4 regions of the Lysinibacillus parviboronicapiens genome follow, and region 3 is predicted to be linked to each of the others. Evidence: riboswitches for the same ligand, from Rfam matches in the RefSeq annotation. Region 3 holds a riboswitch; each other region holds the start of a gene.

Region 1 (4,219 bases), 1.8 Mb from region 3:
CAAGTGTGACACCTCCAATAATAAAGCTCACGAGTAGATGTGCCTTCATAAAACCAAAAAATGCGTCTTTTAAACGATTAGAAATTATTTTCATTTTTTTCGCAGTAGATGGCTTCAAATATTTGTAAGTAACTTGTTTTAATTTTGGTAAATCTAGCATAAATAGAAATAGAGCAATCATATATACGAGAAGACTAATAAAGAGGCTTGGAATTTCTGAAAAGAATGCAGTAACTTTGGTATAATTAAAGATGTTTAGAAAAGATTCTTCAATTTTCTTAATGAAATCCATTGTTGTACTTTGAAGTGAAGCACTCACTTCAGCGGGGAAGTCTTCCGTATATTTAGAAATGTTATCTTGCATGTTTAACCACATTTCCGATAGTTTAGAAATATAATAGGGGGCTTGCTTTGAAACTACTATAATTTGCGACATGAGCTGTGTAATAGTAAAGTAACAAATAATAGAAATAAAGATAACGCTCATTATGTAAATGAAGGCGACTGCAATTTTCCGAGACATTTTCCATTTTCGTTTAAAAAACATTACAATTGGTTCTAAGAAAAAAGCGGTAATCCCCGCCAATATAATAGGCACGGAGACTGGTATGATAAAATATGCCGCCACTATTAGACATATAATCACAAGCGTTCGTAAAATCAACTTTCGGGTAATAGATTTATTCATAAACTCTCCTTCTTTGTATAAATTAAGTTAAGTGTAACATAAAAAATTTAAAATTTTATAACGTTCTGACAGAATAAAGGTAGGGATGAATCATGGAAAAAGAGATTTTGCAACTTTTTAGTAATATAACAGAGCATGACCGTGAAATCCAATTCGAGTCTTATGAAGAATTGATAAAAATTATGCAAGAACCAGTTGACTGGACATACTCAGTCTGGGAGCATCTCGTTCAAGCCCTTACATATAAAGATGGACATGTACGTGCACGTGCAGTACAGTTTTTATGCGCATTGGCGGCTAAAAGTGATCCAGAAGAACGTGTACTAGAGGATTTTTTGAAAATTTGGGCAGTAACGTATGATGATAAAACTGTAACGGCAAGACATAGTCTACAAGCAATCTGGCAAATTGGGCTTGCTGGACAAGTGCAAAGAGATTTAATTGTTTCGTATTTAGCAAAAAGATTCCAAACGTGTATTGACGAAAAACACCCGACACTGATCCGATACGATATTATTGTATCCTTTAAAAAGTTGTTTGATGCCACGAATGACAGGAATCTATTAGAAATTGCAAAGAGATTAATTGATGAAGAACAAAACGTAAAATATAAAAAGAAATATCAGACAGCCATTCGTTAAACAAGCGTAATGGCTATTTTTTATGTTGAAACTCATTTGTTGGAGAAAATTTAGTTTATTGCTATAATCATGAAAAATATGAAAATGAGGTTTAAAAGTCAAATGGTGAAATTTTATCGATGGAAACATATCGTGGGAAGCCGATGCTTATTGTCAACACAGCAAACAAATGTCGTTTTACATATCAGTTTGAATATTTACAAAAAATGTATGAAAAATAGGGCAAGGATAATTTCCTTGTGTTAGGTTTTCTTTGTGACCAATTTGACAATCAAAATCCAGAAGATGGTGAAGAAACTACACAGCTATGTAAAGTAAATTATGGTGTGATATTTCCAATTTTTGAATTAGTGCAAGTAAATGGTGAGACTACACATCCATTATTCAATTATTTAAAGCATGAAGTGGATTTTCATGAATTTGGAAAGGCAAATATACAGGAGAAAATGTTAGCTCAAACGATAGTCCAAATAGCACCTAGCTTTTTAGATGGTCGCAATATTCGCTGGAACTTTACACAATTTTTAGTAGATGGTAATCGTAAAACAACTGCGCGCTTCGAACCAACGGATTCTCAACTTGATATTGAACAAGCTATCGAAAGAATTTTATAGTCATTATTGAATATAGAATTTTCAGGTGAGAACTACAAATAGCTAATCGTTATGTAGAAATAGTGCTAGGTTTTATATGTTTTTGACCGAGTTTTCCGCAATTTCGCAACTACTTTTTCATCACAATATATGATAAACTGCTTTACAAGTGAATAATTCTTGCAGAATAAGGGTGCTAGGCCATAGCATAATCGGGAATTCGGTGTAAAACCGAAGCTGTTTCCGCAACTGTAAGTACATAAATCATAAATTTAAGCCACTGTCTAAGATTAGATGGGAAGGTATTTATGACATCGCTACATCTAGGTAGTGAACTGTACAAGCCAGGAGACCGACCTTTATTTGAACGTATAAGTACTCTTCGGAAGTTAGGAGGATATGCGGCAAATACATAGGCAATGTCGTGTCAAAGCGACACTATTTATGCATTTTCGTCGTTACTCTATTAATCGGGAGTGGCGTTTTTTTTATGCACTTTAACCTTCATCCAGTAAGTAAGGAGAATTTCACGAAAGAAAGTGGGGGTCTTAGTTTTGAAAAAAGATGCGCGTTATTCATGTTATCCGTTTATGCGTGAAAAAGTATCAACGGTTGATTATGAAATTCGTACAGATAGTTTAACAACACATGTAGGTGTTGCCCTGGCGGCTGTAAAGAAAGAAACGGTGGAGGTTGTAGCAGGCGATTTGCTGGCAATTTTGCCGATGGCTTATCATGTCAATGGTTCAGTACGTGGCAAATTGGCAGTTACCGATGAAGATTTAGCATGGTTAAGTAATCGTTATGATTTTTACGTTGAGCATGTTAGGGAAGAGATTCAAAACTTTGTTTTACCACAAGGAACGGAGGCTGCTGTTGCCCTTCATTTATGTCGAAGTGAAGCGAAAAAATCATACCGTGTCTTGCACAAAGTGTCTGAAGAGCGAGAAGTACCAGCTATTCTCTTCGATTATTTAGGATTACTGGCGAATGTGTTTTTTGTCATGGCTGTATACATGAATCAACAAGCTGGAATTGCTGAAATTCCGTTTATAAGTAAATCATACCCAATGAAAAAGAAAAAAGGAGAATGAGATAAGTGAAGAAATTATTTAATTTCCAATGGCTATCAATTTTGATGTTAGCACTTGTCCTAGTGGGCTGCGGTACAACTGATGAAGAGAAGAATGGGGAAACATCTCAGGAACAAAAATCAACTGAAGCAACAGGCTATAAAGTGACTGATGATCGTGGTGTAGAAGTGACATTTGATGCTGTACCAAAAACTGTGGTGTCATTACAGCCAAGCAATACAGAAATTTTATTTGCATTAGGTGTTGGGGATAAAATCGTAGGCGCAACAGATTATGATACATATCCAGCAGAAGCACAAAACATTGAACGAGTATCAGATTCTATGACGTTTAATAGCGAGCGCATTTTAGCATTAAAGCCAGATGTAGTGATTGCTTATACTACTGGCCAGGATGACGCGTTAAAAGGACTTGAAGATGCAGGTGTAAAAGTATTTGTTATCCAGTCAGCAGCCTCATTTAAAGATGTTTATGGGGATATAGAACAAATTGCGACTGTCATGGGTGTTGAGGATAAAGGTGAGCAATTAAATAAAGACATTAGGGCTAAAATAGCTAATGTTCAAGCAAAAGTAAAAGATGTAGAAAAACAAAAAAATGTTTACTTGGAGATTAGTCCAAAGCCAGACATTTATACAACAGCAGCAGGTACATTCCAACAAGAAATTTTAAATGCTGCTAATGTGAGCAATGTATTTGCTGACCAAAAGGGTTGGGTAAAGGTTTCTGAGGAAGACGTCATTGCTAAAAACCCTGAAGTTATTCTAACAACTGTGAATTACGCTAAGGATCCTGCGGCAGAAATTATTGCCCGTAATGGTTGGAATACGATTACAGCGATTCAAAACAAAGCAGTATATTATGTAGATGCTGATATTTCCACTCGTCCTGGTCCACGTATTGGGGAAGCGGTTGAGTTAGTAGCCAAAGCTGTTTATCCTGAGCTGTTTCAATAATTAAAGACTTTTAAGAGCCGTTCTATTAGATTAGGACGGCTTTTTGTTAGGTATGACACCTTGCCGAAATTAGCTCGGAAAGAGGGAGAAGCGCTCAGGTGCCCTGGAAATGCGCTCTGGTAAGAAGGCAAGATTTATTTTAGATAGCGCTATACATCGCATGTCTTTTTGGTGAAAAGGCATTGCTATGTACAGAAAAGCCCTGGTGTGAAAATTGGTATTATCCTCAGTTGTTTTATAGAATAGA
Region 2 (4,219 bases), 410 kb from region 3:
ACTGCGTTGTAGAGAAACTGCTGCACGTTATTTTCCTCAAGCTCGCTATATAGCGGATGCAAGATTTCGAGAGTCTAATTTTGGACATTTTGAAGGGAAAACGTATGATGAATTAAAGTCAGACAGTCGTTATTGTGCATGGCTAGATGAACCTATTAAAACGACTCCACCTAACGGGGAAGGCTTTGATGTATTTTGTGCCCGTGTAATAGAAGGCTTCACAGCGTTGCCAAAAGAGGCGCATGATACGGTTCTTGTCGTGCACGGTGGGGTCATTCGAGCTTTACTAGTGGCATTTGCACCAATAGAAAAATCCTTTTGGTCGTATCAGGTGCCACACGATAACATGTTTACTTTACGGTTTTCGTACGATGCTTGGAAGGAGGGGGCCAGATGCATGTCTTTATCGGAGGCGCCTATAACGGCAAAACCGACTATGTAATGCGTTTGCTTGCAGGACAGAAGGTTGCGGTTGTGGATGGCGCACTCCCGGATTATGCACCTGCTTGTGATGTAGTTGTGATAAAAAATTTAGAAAAATGGCTTGTTACACAAAATCTTGAGGCAGATGAAATGATTGTCGCGCACCTTTTGACACAACTAAAGACCCTTGAAGAAAATTGTACATTGTTTATAATTGTGACCGATATGGGGCGTGGTGTTGTGCCGATGGAAAAACAGGCACGATTATTACGTGACACTTGTGGACGTCTGTACCAAGCATTATTTACTGAAGCCGAACAAGTTGTTCGTATTTGGTATGGCATCGGTGAACATCTCAAATGATTTAGGATGTGGTGTGTCACTTACTAGTTATAGACTTTGCCTCAAGGAACTTTCCTGAAAATATGTCAACCTATAACAAGAAAAGAGGATATGGAATGGATCGACAAAAATTAATGAACTTGTCGTTAACTGCGATGGTTGCGGCTATTTGTGCAGTCGGGGCAGTCATTAAAATTCCGTCGTTTGTATCAACGGCGGCACTCGACTCAGCACCTGCATTTTTAAGTGTTGTGTTTTTATCGCCTGTCTTAGCAGGTATTGCTGGCTCAATTGGACATATTATTTCAGCATTAACATCTGGCTTTCAGCTAGGCCCTCTGCATATTATTATTGCAGTCGAAATGTTTATTGTAGTTTGGGTATTCGGTATGATGCATAAAAGAGGCTTACATTTCTGGAAATGGCCAGTTGCACTTTTATTAAATGGTGTCGTTTCACCACTACCGTTTTACTTCATCATTAGCCCAGCATTTTATTGGGGATCATTAGCAAGCATTTTCATGGCAACAGTCATTAACTTAGTAATCGTCGCTGTAGTAATGCCGATACTTGCCAAAGTGTTCGTACGTAAAGCAGGGCGAGCGCATTGAGAAATGCCGTAAAAGTTGGTGCACTGATTGCCACAACGGATAATGCCGCGGCTATTGGCGAGAAGCCTCAAGATGTTGTAGCTACGTCTGATACACTAACGGCCTACTTAACAGCTCGTGTGACTTTTTTAGAACAGCTTGCGGCGAATGCGATGCCTCTGCATATACTACTTGCCAATTTCTCAGGGGATGCTGCTTGGGCGCGCTATGTCTCTGGTATTGAGCAGGTATTTGATGAAATTGGTGTTGACTGTCCACAGATTGATGGTAGCTCAGAATCCAATATGCCAACGTTACAATCAGGTCTATCCTTAACTATGCTTGGTGCGCAGCAAAATCGTACAATTTATGAGCGTGACAAGCTGATTTGGTACACTTACGGCCTTCCACTTGTTGGAAATGAAGTCCTTGCGCAGCCAGACGATGTTGCACAACTCCAACCTATTTTTTTTGCATGGCGCGAAGAAATTGTACAGCAGGTATGGCCTGTAGGGTCAAAAGGTCTACAAGTAGAATTCACCCGACTTTTTGGCGACCAGCAGGTAAAAAGTTCTTTGGATACTAAGAAAACAGCAGGTCCATGTGCGGTTATTTTACTAGGTGTACATCCAGAAAAAGAGCATCTCGCCGAAAAAATTTTTGCTAGAAATTTTGAGAAAATACGTAGAACTGCACGGTTATAGGGCTTGCATCGAGCAATAAATATGATTTAGCAAATGCAAGGTTCGAAACGCCTATTGCAACAAGAAACACAATATGTTAGATTTGTTTAGGAGTTAAAACACAATATATAGTATTTGGACGAGCGGTACCATATTGGTTTAAAAGGGAATTCGGAAATAGAGCAATCTTAAGCCGAAGCTGTCCCCGCAACTGTAAGTGCTGACAAATGATGACAATGCCACTGTGATTAACGGGAAGGCAATCGTTTGGAGGAAGCATGAGCCAGGAGACCTGCCGATTTGTTCAAGACAGCAACACATTCTTCGGGGATTGAGAAGTGGAGGCGAGAGATTTGTCCACTTTGATGTGTACATGTCCTTCATTTCCATTTCCGATTTATAGCGATCCCGCAACAGATACATGTTGTGTGATCGCTTTTTGTGTTGTCTGAAGGTAGAAAGGGAGAGAATGTGTAAATGACAATTCAAATTGAACAACAAATTGCTAAGTTAAAGATAAGTTATACGGAGGATGAACTTGAAAGTTTTGTAAGGTTATCGGATCGATGGCTACGAAAAAACGACAATGCCACGTTTGAAGCATGGGCGGATGCGATGATTTTACAAACACTTAGTCTAATTGACGAAGATGAACCCTTCTGGACCTTTGTTGCGGCACAAATTTATTTAGAGAAGTTATACGATCAATTTGCTATGCGTAGAGGTGTAGCTGTGGAAGATGTCTATAACGTATTTCCAGCTCAGCTCGCAAAATATACAGAGGCTGGACTTTATCACCAATGTTTAACAACAAAGTATAGTAAGCAGGAGCTAATGGAACTAGCATCATATTTAGAACAAAGCCGAGATGAGCTGTTTACGTATATTGGGTTAAAAACATTAATGGATCGTTATGTGGTACGTGATTATACAAAAACGCCAGTGGAGCTACCGCAGGAGCGATGGATGGTCATCGCGATGACGCTCATGCAAGATGAGACTGAAAATCGCTTAGCTAAAGTTCGTGAATCTTACTGGGCCATGAGTAATTTATATATGACCGTTGCAACGCCGACTTTATCCAATGCAGGGAAAACACATGGCCAACTTTCTAGTTGCTTTATCGATACAGTAGATGATAGCTTGCAAAGTATTTATGACACGAATACAGATGTCGCAACATTATCGAAATATGGCGGTGGCATTGGCGTCTATATGGGCAAAATCCGTAGTCGTGGCTCATCCATTAAAGGCTTTAAAGGTGCATCAAGTGGCGTGTTACCTTGGATAAAACAGCTTAATAATACAGCTGTATCGGTAGATCAGTTAGGACAGCGACAAGGTGCAATAGCGGTGTATTTGGATGTTTGGCATAAGGATGTCTTTACGTTTTTAGATTTACGCTTGAATAACGGAGATGAGCGACTGCGTGCACATGATATTTTCACGGGGCTTTGCTTACCAGATTTATTTATGGAGGCAGTTGAGGCACGAGAGGATTGGCATTTATTTGATCCACATGAAGTACGTGAGGTAATGGGCTTTTCCCTTGAAGATTTCTATGATGAACAAAAGGGTGATGGCTCGTTCCGAGAAAAATATGCGGCATGTATTGCTAATCCGTTACTAAGCCGTGAAGTTGTACCGGCTATTGATATTATGAAGCGTATTATGCGTTCTCAGTTGGAGACGGGTGTGCCGTTTATGTTTTACCGTGATGAAGTAAATCGTATGAACCCAAATAAGCATGAGGGCATGATTTATAGTTCGAATCTATGTACAGAGATCTTCCAAAACATGTCGGCTACTGAATTTGAGTCGATTACTTTAGAGGATGATGTCATCGTTACTCGCCGTAAGCCAGGAGATTTCGTGGTATGTAATTTATCTTCTGTGAATTTAGGGAAGGCTGTACCAGCTGATGTCTTAGAACGTTTGATACCAATTCAAGTTCGTATGCTTGATAATGTCATTGCCTTAAATACAATTCCAGTTAAACAGGCAGAGCGGACGAACGCTCGATACCGTGGCATTGGGCTCGGTACATTTGGCTGGCATCATTTACTGGCTTTGAAGGAAATACAATGGGAATCAGATGAGGCAGTAGACTATGCGGACAAGCTTTATGAAGAAATTGCCTATTTAACGATTCGTGCATCCAATGCACTAGCACGTGAAAAA
Region 3 (4,219 bases):
GTGACCAACAACGATTTGCATGCCATGCTCGATAAGGTAAAGCTACCAGTCGCTGTGTTAAATTGTTTGCCAAATGAGCTAAGTGGTGGAGAAAGGCAAAGAGTTAATTTGTTAAGATCCCTGTTAGTAGAGCCCAAATTGTTAGTGTGCGACGAAATTGTTTCCAGCTTAGACCGATTAACGCAACGGGAAATCATTGATTTATTAATCACACTAAATAAAGAACAGCACATGGCTATTTTATTTATTTCCCATGATTTAAAGGCTGTTTCCTATTTATGCGAACGCTTGTATGTCATGAAGGATGGAAAAATAGTCGATGAAGGTAAAAAAGAGCATGGTGTTTTTCAATTGACCAACAGCTATGCCCAAAAGCTGTTTCAAGCGATGGGATGATAGATTTTTGCAGGGGACAGGCTATGTTGGACAAAGCGTTCTTCCTTAAAGAGTAGTTACTTCATGTTTATATCCACTTTAGTTAAATTATTGTATAGCGCATTAAACAATCAACGATTAGCTTCGATAGCTTGACCGTTTTTGCATCTACAAAAGGCTAAATTAATGGAGTAGCTTTAGTTCGCCAAGGTATTGACGTTATAATTGAATGGGGTGATAGCGTTTGAAAAGCGTAAACATACAACTTGACCACAATAACTCGATTGAAATAACGCAGATAGATGATACTTTATTCGAAGTTCGTCTTAGTATGGATGGAAGTATTAGTATGTACTATATGACGCGGGCTCAACTAGAAAACCTTGAACAGCTAGGTGTTGATAGTCGTATTGAGATGATTCGCGCTGGGTTACTTCATGAATAATTGATTGCAGCTGAACAAAATTAATGCGAGGTGTTCCTTGATGACAAATAATAGAATGAATCCGAAAGTTGATGAATTTATAAGTCAAGCAAAAAAGTGGAGGGAAGAATTTGCGACGTTGAGAGATATCGTTCTAGCGTGTGAGCTGACCGAAGAAATAAAGTGGAAACATCCTTGTTACATGTTTGACAATAAAAACATAGTTCTAATACATGGATTTAAAGACTATTGTGCACTTTTGTTTCATAAAGGTGCCTTGTTAAAGAATTCCCATGGCATTCTCATTCAACAAACAGAAAATGTACAGGCGGCACGCCAAATTCGGTTTACCAATGTGCGGGAAATCGTTGAAATGGAAGCCATCTTGAAAGACTATATTCTTGAAGCCATTGAAGTAGAAAAGGCCGGTTTGGAAGTGAATTATAAACAGAATACCGAAATTATCTTTCCTGAAGAGCTTCAAAATAAATTCAATGAGTTCCCTGCACTGGAAACAGCCTTTGAAGCATTGACACCGGGTCGGCAAAGGGCATACATTCTTTATTTTTCTCAACCCAAACAATCCAAAACTCGAGTGGCAAGGGTTGAAAAATATATGCAGCAAATTCTCGATGGAAAGGGATTAAATGATTAGTTCATTTGATAGAAAATATCATTAATCAAACTAGAGGATATTTTTTTTTGCTGCAAAGCTATTTTTTTAACGAACTGGGGCAATGTTAACTCTACACTCTACGACACAAAAAATTGGAATATTTTGTGATAATTGACATTAGAAATACACTTCTTTACAATTAATATTAGTAATCTATAAGGAATGTGACTTAGTCCATTTTCTTTCACAACTGAATAGCGTGTAGTAATAGGTGTAAATTGAAAATCAATTTACTAAAAGGGAAGTCGGTGTAAGTCCGACACTGTCCCGCAACTGTAAATGTGAGCGTCTTTTTTAAATACCACTGTCTATAGACGGGAAGGGGAAAGATGCGTTGACCATAAGTCAGGAGACCTGCCTATTACGAGTACACACCAAAACCCTACGAGGAATAGGAGGTGGCATGTTGACAAAACAGAATGTTCTGTTCGTCACAGTACGTCAAACGCCCATAGTAAAAGAAAGTATTCGGTATCGAACCGATTCTTTTCTATATGGGCGATGTTTGATGCTGCGTGATGAATGATATGTATAAGGTGTTAAAGCCATTGCGACGGATTTCCTCTTAAATTAAGAAGAAATTCGTTTTTTTAGTGGTCGTATACCTGTCGTTTTGAAAATATGTACGAAAAGAGGAATGCACGTATGACGAATATTCATGTATGTACAGCACAGGAAAAGCAGCAATCAACGATGAAAATTTGTAAGCATCCACGCACAGAAGTAGGAAAGCAGACGAAGACAAGAATCGTTATCGAATCACTTGTCGATCAGTTTTTAGCAACAGGACTTATTCGCAACGAACAACTGTTTGATCGAATTTTATATAACAAAGAAATTATTTGGATTCAAAATGAAGACTATGATGGACATCTATTTGCCAAGGCGAGTGTGGCAGATGAGTTAAAAACAAGAAAGAATGGCTTTATGATGTATATGCCGACCAATCCAATTGTTTATGAAGTGAACGGAGAAGCATATCATTTAATTACACGTATCGATTCGGTTCGTGCAAAACCAAATTTAGAAAGGCTTCACTTGAACCCGAAGCCCATTTTAAGCGCGGCACGTGTAAATGATCTACTGTGCTCGATGGTCATGCGTTTTTATGAGACGTATTTGGCAGATTTAGCGTTAGTCGTTGCGACAAAAAGAGAGTCTACTAAATTAACGAATCTAAAAAAATACGTAGAGCACGAATATGCGCAATTTATGCAAGCTGTAAAAGCACTGAATGATTACCATTTAAATTGGCACCCGCGTGGCAATGGCCATGAATTATTGCTCCAAACTATCGATAATTTACAATTATTAAAGAGTAAGCCTGGTACAGTGCTCATTGATTTTTCGAATAATCATGGGTATGTCATTGTGGAACCTGCGTATGTACTCGTTGAACAGTCAACGAGTACAGCGCATGCTTTATAATCGCCAGTCCTCCATTTATTGTGGAGGACTTATTTTTGTAGAAAATTTAAAAAGCTTTATAATCCGCTGAATTGTTTATAAAAAAGTTTATTAGAATCATTGTAGCTATTGGCATACCGGGGCATGAAGCCTTTTTATTGAGGTTTCACTTTATTTTATGCAATGCATGGCAGCTTGTGCTTCCTGCCAGGGAACAGAGTAGCCTTTCCCTTTAGCGCAAAATATACTAGAGGATGTATATTCAGGATCGGCCTGTTTATCGTAGCCGATTTGAGTAATAATTTCCGCTGTATTATGGCAAACATCATAGCCATCAAATTGTAGCGACAATGAGCCTTTGCCATTTGTATACGCAGCAAAGACTGTACTATAGCCCATAAATGTAGCAACAGGTGCACGCCCTGTTAAAATTACCTGTTGTTCAGTCAAAATTGGTGCATCGAATGTGCCGGCAGCTTGTTGAATATCGGTCATCATACGGCCAATAAAATCGTTAGGCGCCTTTAGCTTGAAGCGGTAATAGGGTTCAAGTAATAGATTTTCAGCTTGTTCAAGGCCTTGACGCAGTGCGCGGAATGTCGCTTCTCGGAAATCGCCGCCATCGGTATGCTTAATATGGGCTCTTCCTGTTAGAAGGGTGAACTGAATATCTGTGACAGGGAAGCCTGTTAAAAGTCCATGATGTTCACGCTCGAATAGGTGCTTTTCAATAAGTCGTTGATGACCGACAGATAAATCATCAGCGTGACAAGCATTGACAAACGTATTGCCAACTCCGCGTGTAGTTGGTGCCATACGTAAATGCACCTCAGCATAATGCTTTAAAGGTTCAAAATGACCATAGCCAGTTACTGTTGATGCAATTGTTTCCATGTATAAAATTTGTGGTTCACCAAATGTAATTGTCAGTGAAAAGCGATCTTTTAGCACTTCACTCAAAACCTCAAGCTGAATAACGCCCATTATATGTACGTGTATTTTCTGAAATTTCTCGTGCCATACAACACGTAACGAGGGCTCCTCCGCTTCAAGTAAACGGAAGATTTTCAGCACTTCCTTAATATGTTGCTGTCCTACATATTGCACCTTCGCTTGTAATGTTGGTATGAGTTCATATGGTTGGGGTCTTAACGAACTGCCCAGTATATCCCCAACATTTGCCTGATTAAGCCCCTTTACTGCAAATATTTCCCCAGCACTTACTACTTGCACCGTTTCAAAGCGATGTCCATTATATAAGCGTATTTCCGTCACTTTTTCAGACGCCTCACCAAATGTAAATTCGTCACGCACATGCAGCGTGCCTTGTATTGCTT
Region 4 (4,219 bases), 2.1 Mb from region 3:
GGTAGAAATTAATGAAGAAATACTCATTGCTTATCTGGAAGAACATCTAGCAAAATATAAAATTCCACGTATTTTTGAACGTGTGGAAGCACTCCCGCGAAATGCATCAGGAAAAATATTGAAGCAATCTCTGAAGGGACAAGAGGTGAGATAATGATGAAGGTTTTACAACAAGAGGAGACTCGGACGTCCAATTTTTTTACAGAAAATGATACTTTGCAAAAAGTATTAGAGTTGATGCTAGATGAAGAGTTCCACGACTATGCAATGCGCGAACTAACTGATTTCGGTGAGCTTTGTGCAGGTGAGATTGATGAAAGAGCAAAGCATACCGACAAAACAGGCGAACCTAGACTACAAAGATATAATGCTTATGGTGAAGAAGTATCGGAAATATGGGTTAATGACGGTTATAAAAGAACGATTGAAGAAACATATAACACAGGGATAGTGGGCTATGTGCATAAGGAGATTCCACAGCTAGGCAGGAAGGGCAATTATGTATATAGCTTTGCACAAGGGTATTTGCTGTCTCATGCGGAGCCAGGTTTCTATTGCCCTGTAACTTTATCGATGGCAACAGCATATTTACTCGACCATTATGCGAGTGATGAAGTAAGGGAGCGCTTTCTACTACATGTTTGTGCAACGGGTGACACGAAGCTTTATGAGGGTGCGACATTTTTAACAGAGCGACAAGGGGGCTCTGATGTTGGGGCAAATGTTGTGAAAGCTGTACATGATGGCAAACAGTTTCGACTATATGGTGAGAAATATTTTGCATCGAATGCAGGGATGTGCGGCGTAGCGATGGTATTGGCACGAATGGAGGACGCACCCAAAGGATCGAAAGGTTTAACGCTATTCGCCGTACCATGGCATCAAGAGGATGGTACGATTAATCATCTACGTATTCGGCGTTTAAAGGATAAGCTAGGTGTCAAGGCAGTACCATCTGGTGAAGTCGAGTTTGATGGGGCGTTTGCATATGTTGTAGGTGATCCAAATAAAGGGATTTATTATATGTTGGAGGCACTTAATTTGTCCAGAATATGCAATGCTGTTGCCTCAATTGGCATTATGCGTCGCGGTTATTTAGAAGCTAAGCACTATGTGACAAATCGATATGCGTTTGGACTGCCTTTAACACAATATCCAATGATTCAGGATACGTTAGGAAAATTTGCAGCGAAGCTACATGTAGAGGTGGCAACTGTCTTTGATGTCATTCAACTGTACGATAAGGTAACAAGCGGCCAGGGCAATAAACAAGACATCATTATGAATCGTTTAAATATTGCCATTATGAAAAAAGAAGCAGCCGAGCAAGCGCTGCATTATGCAAGTGAAGCAATTGAACTGCATGGTGGTAATGGCTATATTGAAGATTTTGTCACACCCCGCCTTTTGAGAGATGCGCAGGTACTCACAGTTTGGGAAGGTACAGCCAATATTTTAGCATTAGAGCTTATTCGTTTAGTGGAAAAGTTTCAGGCACATGAATTGTTTGTTCAAGTTATGCAAGAGAGATTAGCTTCGTTATCTGCTAGTCCATTGCTGCAAATCGTAAGTGAGCAATTAGAAAAATTAGAAGAGAACTTGCAAATCTTCAGTCATCTAGATGAGGCAACTAAAACATTTGACGCTAAAAGGATTGCAGAGAACATGGCACATGTCTATGAAAGTGTCGTAGCCGTAGAATGGGCAGATAGATTTGGTGGTAAATATGAAAAGCTAGCAGATATCTATTTAGAGGATACATGGGCACTGCGTAAAATCGGTGCGCCAATGAAAACTGTGCAATATTTTGCGGAAATCATATAGCTATCGCGAGCCGTCTCAAAGTCCTTGAGGCGGCTTTCTCCATGCAAGACGAGTCCACCTTTTTTATCGTTATATCTTTCTAATTTCATGTATAATGAAATCAACTAAAATATTATAAAGGTTCTTTACTAAGTAAAGTGAAAAGGGAAATCGGTGTAATTCCGATGCGGTCCCGCCACTGTAAGTGCGAGTTTTTTCAATTTATGCCACTGAAAACTTTTCGGGAAGGCATGAAAAACAACTAGCGCACGAGCCAGGAGACCTGCCTTTATAGTGCAACACGTTACAGCCTACGAGGATAGGGTGGTGGATTTTGCGTATGTATTTATGTGCAAACAGCCCCTCATCTTTTGTGATGAGGGGTGTTTTCAGTTTTACAAAGTTTCTCGATAAAATACAAGATTGTGGGCGACAAATTCTCAAAGTTGGGCGATAAGATACGAAAAAGTATCGATAAATCAAGAAAACAGAGCGATTAAATGCGCACAAGCAGGTTCATTAGGGAGGGTTCACAGTGAAAAAGTATTTGAAAATAGGATTGTCAGCATTGCTCGCAATTGGCCTACTTGCGGCATGTAATAGCAAGGAAACGAAAAACGACAATCCTGCAACAGAGCAACAGGCAACTTCGCAAGGAGAGGAAGCTACATTCCCGCTTACAATGACAGACGTTACTGGCAAGGATATTACACTAGAAGCACCACCGGAAAGAATTATTTCCCTCATACCGAGTAATACGGAAATTTTATTTGGACTTGGTTTAAATAATGAAATCGTTGGAGTCAATGATTATGATGATTATCCAGCAGAGACGGCGGACAAAGAAAAAGTAGGCAGTATGGAATTTAATATTGAGCAAATTATTGCGCTTACACCAGATATCGTGTTTGCACATGAGTCTAGTATTGCTTCTCTGGACGGAGCGTTAGCTCAATTAGAAGCAGCCGGTGTGAAGGTATATGTTGTAGCAAATGCAGATAACTTTAATGAAACATATACAACAATTGAACAGCTAGGGCGTGCAACGGGGAAGTTACCAGAAGCAAGAAAAATGATTGCTAACATGAAAGCAAAAGTAGAAGAGGTTGAGTCAAAGCTTGCAGGCGTGGAACCGAAAAAGGTTTTTGTAGAAACATCGGATGAACCAGAAATTTATACACCAGGTAAGGATACTTTTATGCAGGAAATGTTGGAAATGATACACGCAGACAACATCGCGGCAGATACGAACGGCTGGTATAAGATCGATGCTGAACAAATCATAGCAAAAAATCCAGATGTTATTGTTGTGACATATAATTATGTACCTGATATTTTAACGAAAATTCCCCAACGTGCAGGCTTTGACACAATTAATGCAGTGAAAAATAAAGCGATTGTACAAGTAGATGAAAATATGATAAGTCGTCAAGGTCCACGTTTAGCAGATGGTCTTGAAGAATTAGCTAAAGCCATCTATCCAGAGGCATTCGAGTGAGTAGAATAGTATTTGCCTATGTAACAGCGATAACGCTTCTAATCATTAGCATCTGGTGTGGCGTATCGATAGGCTCAGTTCATATTCCACTAGAAGTATTGTGGAATAAGGCAGCAGATGAAACGGCTGCCAATATTTTGTGGAAAATTCGAATGCCACGTGTCATGTTAGCAGGACTTGTAGGAGCATCGCTTGCGATTGCAGGTGCGGCATTCCAAGGCTTATTAAAAAATCCTTTAGCAGATCCCTATACATTAGGTGTTTCTTCTGGCGCCTCTGTAGGAGCAGTAATGACACTGTTTTTTGGGATTTCCATTCCGGTTGTAGGTCTGTACGCATTACCGATATTTAGTATGATTGGTGCGGTGTTAACAATGGTAGCTGTTATGACCTTTGCTAGGTTAGTTGACCGTTCACTGAAAATGGAAACACTTATTTTAACAGGCGTTATTTTTAGTTCATTTTTAGGTTCTCTTATTTCGTTAATGATAGCTTTAACCGGTGAGGAATTACGACAAATTATCGGTTGGCTGCTTGGTTCGGTATCAATGCGCGGGTGGCCATACGTACAAATGATTGCACCGTTTGTTGTGATTGGCTCGTTGATGCTATGGACGCAAAGAAGAGAGTTAAATGTTCTTTTATATGGAGAAGAGCGTGCGAAGCATTTAGGCGTCAATGTCAAACGAAGTAAATATTTAATTTTAGCAGGTGGCTCAATGTTAACAGGCGCAGCGGTTGCAGTTTCTGGAACGATAGGATTTGTTGGACTAGTTGTTCCGCATATGACCCGTATGATTTGGGGTTCAGACCACCGTCATCTACTGCCGTTATCTTTTTTTAATGGAGCAACTTTGCTGATTATATGTGATTTGGTGGCACGGACGATTATCATGCCGCGTGAATTGCCAATTGGTG

What was found. Region 3 has a riboswitch for cobalamin ahead of C9J31_RS12760 (hypothetical protein). Riboswitches for the same ligand answer to the same signal wherever they lie in the genome.
Region 1: another riboswitch for cobalamin. It lies ahead of C9J31_RS21665 (hypothetical protein); the one in region 3 lies ahead of C9J31_RS12760 (hypothetical protein).
Region 2: another riboswitch for cobalamin. It lies ahead of C9J31_RS10750 (ribonucleoside-diphosphate reductase subunit alpha); the one in region 3 lies ahead of C9J31_RS12760 (hypothetical protein).
Region 4: another riboswitch for cobalamin. It lies ahead of C9J31_RS02860 (ABC transporter substrate-binding protein); the one in region 3 lies ahead of C9J31_RS12760 (hypothetical protein).

Annotation. Positions count from the first base shown of each region.
Region 1 is NZ_CP073713.1:4,481,180-4,485,398, reverse strand. Features, by position in the region: gene ytvI (sporulation integral membrane protein YtvI) at 1-688, opposite strand, end outside; gene C9J31_RS21675 (hypothetical protein) at 781-1,329, shown strand; partial or broken gene C9J31_RS21670 (glutathione peroxidase) at 1,440-1,943, shown strand; cobalamin riboswitch at 2,097-2,297, shown strand; gene C9J31_RS21665 (hypothetical protein) at 2,477-3,016, shown strand; gene C9J31_RS21660 (ABC transporter substrate-binding protein) at 3,022-3,972, shown strand.
Region 2 is NZ_CP073713.1:2,255,346-2,259,564, forward strand. Features, by position in the region: gene C9J31_RS10730 (histidine phosphatase family protein) at 1-442, shown strand, start outside; gene C9J31_RS10735 (bifunctional adenosylcobinamide kinase/adenosylcobinamide-phosphate guanylyltransferase) at 394-786, shown strand; gene C9J31_RS10740 (ECF transporter S component) at 882-1,376, shown strand; gene C9J31_RS10745 (hypothetical protein) at 1,373-2,059, shown strand; cobalamin riboswitch at 2,166-2,353, shown strand; gene C9J31_RS10750 (ribonucleoside-diphosphate reductase subunit alpha) at 2,516-4,219, shown strand, end outside.
Region 3 is NZ_CP073713.1:2,667,465-2,671,683, reverse strand. Features, by position in the region: gene C9J31_RS12775 (ABC transporter ATP-binding protein) at 1-396, shown strand, start outside; gene C9J31_RS12770 (hypothetical protein) at 620-820, shown strand; gene C9J31_RS12765 (YdeI/OmpD-associated family protein) at 861-1,454, shown strand; cobalamin riboswitch at 1,668-1,851, shown strand; gene C9J31_RS12760 (hypothetical protein) at 2,121-2,903, shown strand; gene C9J31_RS12755 (elongation factor G) at 3,054-4,219, opposite strand, start outside.
Region 4 is NZ_CP073713.1:568,743-572,961, forward strand. Features, by position in the region: gene C9J31_RS02850 (class I adenylate-forming enzyme family protein) at 1-154, shown strand, start outside; gene C9J31_RS02855 (acyl-CoA dehydrogenase family protein) at 157-1,824, shown strand; cobalamin riboswitch at 1,926-2,108, shown strand; gene C9J31_RS02860 (ABC transporter substrate-binding protein) at 2,339-3,301, shown strand; gene C9J31_RS02865 (FecCD family ABC transporter permease) at 3,298-4,219, shown strand, end outside.